One region of the Janthinobacterium sp. GW821-FHT03A03 genome, then DNA from elsewhere that is predicted to be linked to it. Evidence: predicted binding sites of a transcription regulator. Region 1 holds the regulator's gene; each other region holds the start of a gene.
The links. Region 1 encodes sigma-54, which starts transcription at its own class of promoters, with help from an activator protein. Its sites were predicted from a motif close to TGGCANGNAANCTGCTTT; they were not measured.
Positions count from the first base shown of each region.

Region 2: the regulator sigma-54 is predicted to act here: its motif matches at 1,255-1,272, upstream of AC07VI_RS24815 (EDSAP-1 family PEP-CTERM protein).
Region 3: the regulator sigma-54 is predicted to act here: its motif matches at 1,301-1,318, upstream of urtA (urea ABC transporter substrate-binding protein).

Region 1 covers NZ_JBWKUZ010000010.1:67,681-69,946, reverse strand. The annotation lists gene lptB (LPS export ABC transporter ATP-binding protein) at 1-390, shown strand, start outside; gene AC07VI_RS18595 (RNA polymerase factor sigma-54) at 395-1,873, shown strand; gene hpf (ribosome hibernation-promoting factor, HPF/YfiA family) at 1,943-2,266, shown strand, end outside.
Region 2 covers NZ_JBWKUZ010000020.1:82,083-84,348, forward strand. The annotation lists gene AC07VI_RS24800 (dodecin) at 71-277, shown strand; gene AC07VI_RS24805 (hypothetical protein) at 293-604, opposite strand; gene AC07VI_RS24810 (hypothetical protein) at 765-1,139, shown strand; gene AC07VI_RS24815 (EDSAP-1 family PEP-CTERM protein) at 1,362-2,266, shown strand, end outside.
Region 3 covers NZ_JBWKUZ010000005.1:45,185-47,450, reverse strand. The annotation lists gene urtA (urea ABC transporter substrate-binding protein) at 1-1,248, opposite strand, end outside; gene AC07VI_RS12535 (DUF4349 domain-containing protein) at 1,449-2,237, opposite strand; gene AC07VI_RS12530 (transglutaminase-like domain-containing protein) at 2,254-2,266, opposite strand, start outside.

The DNA.
Region 1 (2,266 bases):
GAGATCGAGGAGCGCCTGGATAAATTGCTGGCCGACCTGCAGATTGAAAAGCTGCGCGAGAACCAGGCCCTGTCCCTGTCGGGCGGCGAGCGCCGCCGCGTGGAAATCGCCCGCGCGCTGGCCACCGACCCGCGCTTCGTGCTGCTCGACGAGCCGTTCGCCGGCGTCGATCCCATCGCCGTGATCGAGATCCAGCGCATCGTGCGTTTCTTGAAGGAGCGCAATATCGGCGTGCTCATCACCGATCATAATGTACGCGAGACGCTGGGTATTTGCGACCGTGCCTACATCATCAACCAGGGCTCGGTGCTGGCGTCGGGACGCCCCGATGACATCATCGCGAACGAGTCGGTACGCCGGGTCTATCTGGGCGAACACTTCCGCATGTGAGCCAATGAAACAATCATTGCAGCTGCGCACCTCGCAGCACCTGGCACTGACGCCGCAGTTGCAGCAATCGATACGCCTGCTGCAATTGTCTACCCTGGAACTGCACCAGGAACTGGAGCAGTTGCTGACAGACAATCCCCTGCTCGAGCGCCTCGACGACCCGCTCGACCGGTCGCTGCGCCTGTTGTCCGACGGGGCCTTGAGTTCCACGGCCGCGCCGGCCGAAGCGCCGCCCCAGCCGCCAGGCCAGGAAGCGCCCGCCGCGCCGGCCGAAACGGACGGCTTTGACGGCGAGGCGGGCGAGGGCCCGGCCGCCGCGGACGGCGGCGACAGCGACTGGAGCGAGGCGAGCCGGGGCAAGGCGCCCGACGACGAAGATTCCCGTCCACAACTCGAAGCCCACCACTGCACCTTGCGCGAGCACCTGATGGAGCAGATGCGCGTGACGGTGCTCGAATTGCGCGACCGCGCGCTGGTCGAGCTGATCATCGATGCCCTCGACGACAATGGCTACCTGGAGGAATCGCTCGACGACATCCTGGCGCGCCTGCCGGAAGAGCTGGAAATCGACGCCGACGAACTGCGCACGGCGCTGGCGCTGCTGCAAAGTTTCGACCCGCCCGGCGTGGGCGCGCGCAATGCGTCCGAATGCCTGGCCCTGCAAATCAGGCGCTTGCCGCACATCGCCCTGGTGACGCGGCGCATGGCCCTCGTCATCGTGGAAAAGCACCTGGCCTGGTTTGCCCAGCGCGATTTCAACAAGCTGAAAAAAGCCCTCGATTGCGACGATGAAGACTTGCGCGAGGCGCAGACGGTGATCCGGCTGTGCAACCCGCATCCGGGCGCCGTGTTCGCCTCCGACGTGTCCGACTACGTGGTGCCCGACGTGGTCGTCAAGCGCGCGCGCAATGGCTGGCAGGTGAGCCTGAACAATGACGTCATGCCGCGCCTGCGCGTGAACGCCATGTACGCCAATTTGTTGAAGCAGGGCAAGGGCGAAGGTGCCATGGGCGCACAGTTGCAGGAAGCCAAGTGGCTGATCAAGAACATGCGCCAGCGCTTCGATACGATCTTGCGCGTGGCGCAGGCGATAGTAGAAAGACAAAAGAACTTTTTCTCGCATGGGGCCGTTGCCATGCGGCCCCTTGTGCTCCGTGAAATAGCTGATACACTGGGATTACACGAGAGTACTATCTCGCGGGTAACAACCCAAAAGTACATGCTGACCCCGCATGGCATGTTTGAGTTGAAATATTTCTTTGGTAGCCACGTCGCCACCGAAGCGGGGGGCGAAGCGTCATCGACGGCGATACGGGCATTGATCGTGCAACTGACAGGAGCAGAAGACCCTAAAAATCCTTTATCCGACAGTAAGATTGCGGACATGCTGGGGGAACAAGGCATGGTGATTGCGCGACGTACTGTTGCCAAGTACCGGGAAGCGTTGAAAATTCCGCCAGTGAGCCTGCGTAAGTGTTTGTAAGTTTTTTTCGGTTCCTCTGCGGGCCGGATAGGATGGACCGCACGAACCCGATCATCTTTAGGAGTGTGTATGAATCTCACCATCAGCGGACATCATCTTGAAGTGACACCAGCCATCCGTGAATACGTACAAGCGAAGCTGGAGCGCGTGAAACGTCATTTCGATCAAGTCATCGATATCGCCGTGATTCTGACCGTGGATAACCTCAAAGAGAAAGAAAAACGTCAAAAGGCCGAAGTCAACCTGCGTCTCAGCGGTAAAACTGTCTATGTGGAAAGCCTGGCGCATGACCTGTATGCCGCGATCGATACCCTGATCGACAAGCTCGATCGGCAAGTGATGAAATACAAAACCAAAGTGCAAGGGCACGGTAAAGAGGCGATCAAGCATCTG
Region 2 (2,266 bases), on a different contig from region 1:
AGCGCAAGATGAGCACGTGCCTGCGCAAAGCAGGCTCCCGATGTCTGGCTTGCCTACCTGGGGAAATATCATGTCCGCACACACTTACAAGCTGATCGAACTGGTCGGTACGTCCACCGAGAGCAGCGATCAGGCGATACGCGATGCCATTGCCAAGGCGGCGCTGACGGTCAAGCACATGGACTGGTATGAGGTGACGGAATCGCGCGGCCATATCGTCGATGGCAAGGTGGCGCACTTCCAGGTCACGCTCAAGGTCGGCTTCCGGCTCGAATAGCGTACTGCGGCGCAGTCACCGCCGCCCAACCGTTCCCCGGCTCTCCAGCCACTCCCGGCCGCCGGCCTCCAGCGCGGCCTCGATCACCTTTTCCGGCAAGCTATATACCGTTGCCCAGCTGGCGCGGCCGTCCTGCGTGTTGGCGGGAAAGCTGTGCGTCTCGATGGGCCAATGGTATTTGCGTTTCAGCGCTTTCACGATGGCGGTCAGCGAGACGCGGCCTTGCAGCGGTTCGGCGCCGGACTGGTCGCGGTTCGACAGCAGCACGGCCAGGACCTGGCCGCGGCCCGTGCGCGCGCCGGGGAAGGTGGGGGTTTTGTTTGCCATCGCCTATTTTAACGGGCAATTGTCGGGCGAGAGGCGATGTGCCGCACCTTTGATCTGGCGCAAGCAGCGCAGCGGCGTTGCGGCCAGGATGGGCATTCGCCAGGCGTGCCGGCGCCCCTCCGGCAGCCTGGGCTTGATACCAGGGGCACAGGAGAACATCATGCACAGCCTGAACATCCAAGCCATGCAATGGCAGCCCGTTGCCGATATTTCCGCCGTCCAATCCCTGCAAGCCGATGACCTGGCCTGCTTCCGCGAGCTGCGCGACGTGCTGCTGCGCTATGGCGCGCTCGAACGCTTCGGCATTTCCCTGATCCACCGCCATTTCGATATCGACGACGACGAGGAATTGATGGAGTACACGGACGCGGCAGCCCGCACGCTGACCGTGAAACCTGTCAAGAAAAGCGACATCGACTGGAATCACACGACGATTACCAGCTGGAAACTGACCGAAGACGAGGAAGTGGCGCGCATCGGCTGCGGCTGCGCGCGCAATTCGGGTGGCCACCTGGGCTACCATCGCGGCACCTGAGGCCGGCAAAGGCCGGCCGCAGCGCCCGGCAAGCGGCGTCGGCCTTTCTTACACTTACCCCCGTCCTGCTCAGTTCGTCTTTCGCAAGTGCTTGATTCGCTGTGATTTTTTTGTATGGCACGCAAGCTGCTTATCCCAGTCTACGAGATGAATCCAGGCAAGCTGTCCTGGATCGCTCCCCCGGATTTCACCCCCGACAATGACCACGATAATGAGGCCGCGATGAACGTCAATCACACACGAAGCAAGACCCTGGGCTGGCTGGGCGCACTGGCGGCGGCAAGCCTGCTGGCCAGCGGCCAGGCGCAGGCCGGGGCCTACGGCCTGGCCGTCAATGAATTGAACAATTTCCGCATCACCACCAGTGCCGGCGCGCTGTCGCTGGCCGGCGCCAACCGCAACGCCAGCGACAGCGCCTTTTTCCAGGGCGGTGCGGCCGTCAATCCGCGCGCCGTCAATACGGGCCCGGCCGCCAACGCCGACGTGCTGCAAGTGTGTTCGGGCGGCGGCTGCAACGGCTTGCCGCAAAACCATTACGCACCTAGCCCCAGTTCCACCCTGGAATTCGCGCGCGGCGATGCGCATGCCTTCGGCAACATGCTCACGGCCGCCGGCTCCACCGTGAGCGCCGTGGCGGAAGCACAGCGCAACACGGTCGGCGCGGCCACGGCCACGGCCGGCGACACGCTGACCGGCTCCGTCAACCTGACCCTGTCGAGCGCCGGCTTCATCACCTTCAGCTTCATGGGACGGCGCGACCTGCGCACCAGCGTGACGACCATGGGCGACAAGTCGAACGTGTCGATCATGGACATCTTCAATATCTCGTGCAATACCGCCAGCCCCGCCGGCTGCCTGTCGCATGCGAATGCCGACGGCGTGATCTTCCAGTTTGCCCCCGATGGCGACGCCAACAATGGCAGCGACGTGAACGGCAACCACGGGGTCGGCAGCCTCGACCCGTTCAGCCTGAACATGACGGCCGGCACCAACGATCCCGCCACCGGACGCGCCTTCACGAACGGCTTCGCCATGTTTTCCCTGACGTCGAATTTCGCCCTGCCGGCCGGCAGCTACACGCTGAATTTTTCCAAGTCCACGCGCACCGACATCGTCGTCATCGACCC
Region 3 (2,266 bases), on a different contig from region 1:
CTTCTGCTTGCCCTCATTGCCCTTGATATACGGGCTCCACGGCTGGGCGCGTATCGGCTCCTTGGTTTTCCACACGACATTGAATTGTCCGTCGGCCTTGATTTCGCCGATCATCACGGGTTTGTGCAAGTGATGGTTGGTCGGGTCCATGGTCAGGGTAAAGCCCGATGGCGCCTTGACACTCTGGCCGGCCATGGCGGCGATCACCTTGTCCGTATCCGTCGATTTCGCCTTTTCCACGGCTTGCGCCCACATGTGGATACCGACATAGGTCGCTTCCATCGGGTCGTTCGTCACCACCGAAGCCGCGTTCGGCAGCTTTTGCGCCACGGCATACGCCTTCCACTGCCTGATGAAGGCCGCGTTGACGGGGTTTTTGACGGATTCAAAATAATTCCACGCCGCCAGATGGCCGAGCAGCGGCTTGGCATCGATGCCGCGCAGCTCTTCCTCGCCCACGGAAAACGCGACGACGGGCACGTCCGTCGCTTTCAGGCCCGCATTGCCCAGTTCCTTGTAGAACGGCACGTTGGAATCGCCATTGATGGTGGAAATGACGGCCGTCTTGCCGCCAGCCGAGAATTTCTTGATGTTGGCGACGATGGTTTGATAGTCGGCATGGCCGAACGGCGTGTAGACCTCGCTGATATCGCTATCCTTGACTCCCTTGCTTTTCAGAAAGGCGCGCAAAATCTTGTTGGTGGTGCGCGGATACACGTAATCCGTGCCCAGCAGCACGAAGCGCCTGGCGCCGCCGCCATCCTTGCTCATCAGGTATTCCACGGCGGGTATCGCTTGCTGGTTCGGCGCGGCGCCCGTATAAAACACGTTCTTTTCCAGCTCCTCGCCCTCGTATTGCACGGGGTAAAACAGCAGGCTGTTGAGTTCCTTGAACACCGGCAAGACGGATTTGCGCGAGACGGACGTCCAGCAGCCGAACACCACGGCTACTTTATCCTGCGCCACCAGTTGTCTCGCTTTTTCCGCGAACAGCGGCCAGTTCGACGCGGGATCGACGACGACGGGCTCCAGCTTCTTGCCCAGCACGCCGCCCTTGGCATTGATTTCCGCGATCGTCATCAGCGCCACGTCCTTCAGCGACGTTTCGGAAATGGCCATGGTGCCCGACAGGGAGTGCAAGATGCCGACCTTGATGGTATCGGCGGCCCAGGCAGCCTGCATGCAGGTGGACGTGGCCAGGGCGAATGCGCCGGCGGCGGCCGCTTTCAGGATGATGCGTCGTGACATGGGGACTCCTGTGGTGGGTTCGTGGGGATAAAGCCGGGTCTGCGATGTTGTTAAAGCAGAATGCATGCCAGCGGCGCCAGGCGTCCCGCATGGCGCACGGGGCCCGCGCCGCACGAAAAAAAACCTGGCTGCACAAGGACTGTGCAGCCAGGTTTCAAATTGCCGTAAAACGGTGCGCCTGACGCGGCTATCTTTGCGCTTTAATCCTTGCGCGGTGTACCTCGCAAGCGGCGCCAGCCCTTGCGGCCCAGCGGGAACAGCAGGACGAACGCGAGCAGCCACGGCAGGATGTAGGCCATGGCCGTGATGGCGTTGGCCACGCCTTCGGACAGGTTGTCCGTAAAATTGCCCAGCGCGCGCTTGACGGGCGTCCAGAACGATTGCTTGCCTTCGGCGCTGATGGCGACGTTCAGCAAATCCGTGTCTATGCGCTGCATCAACAGCGCGTTGGCCGCTGTCGCCTGCTCCAGCTCCACCTGCACGGTGGCCAGTTCCTTGGTCACCTTGATGAGGGCGTCGACATCCTTGCCCGAGCGCTTTTCCAGGTCCTGCAACTGCGCCTGGTACTGCCTGAGCATTTCCAGGCGTTTCTTGCTGTCGAGCACAGGGCGGCCCAGGTCTTCCACCTTGGTGCCCTGGCTGGTGACGTCGCCGCCGGCCGCGACCAGCGCGACGAGCTTTTTGATGCCCGCCGGCTTGGCGCGCATGCTGATGCGCGCGTGCACGTAGCGGCCGCTGTCGATGCTCGAATCGAGCAGCAAACAGCCGTTTTCCGTATCGGCCTTGCAGGCGGCGACGACTTTTTCATACAGGGGCCGCACCTGCGCCTCGCGCGTATCGACGCTGACATTATGCTCATAGGCAAGAAACTCGCTGCCCTTTTCCTTGCCGTCGAGGCGCGCGGCGCTCGATTGCCCGCCACCCTCGCCCTTGCCGCCGCAGCCGGCCAGCAGCATCAGGCCGATCAAACATATGGATACTTTTTTCATGATTTCTTTCTTCGAGTTATTTGTGCTGC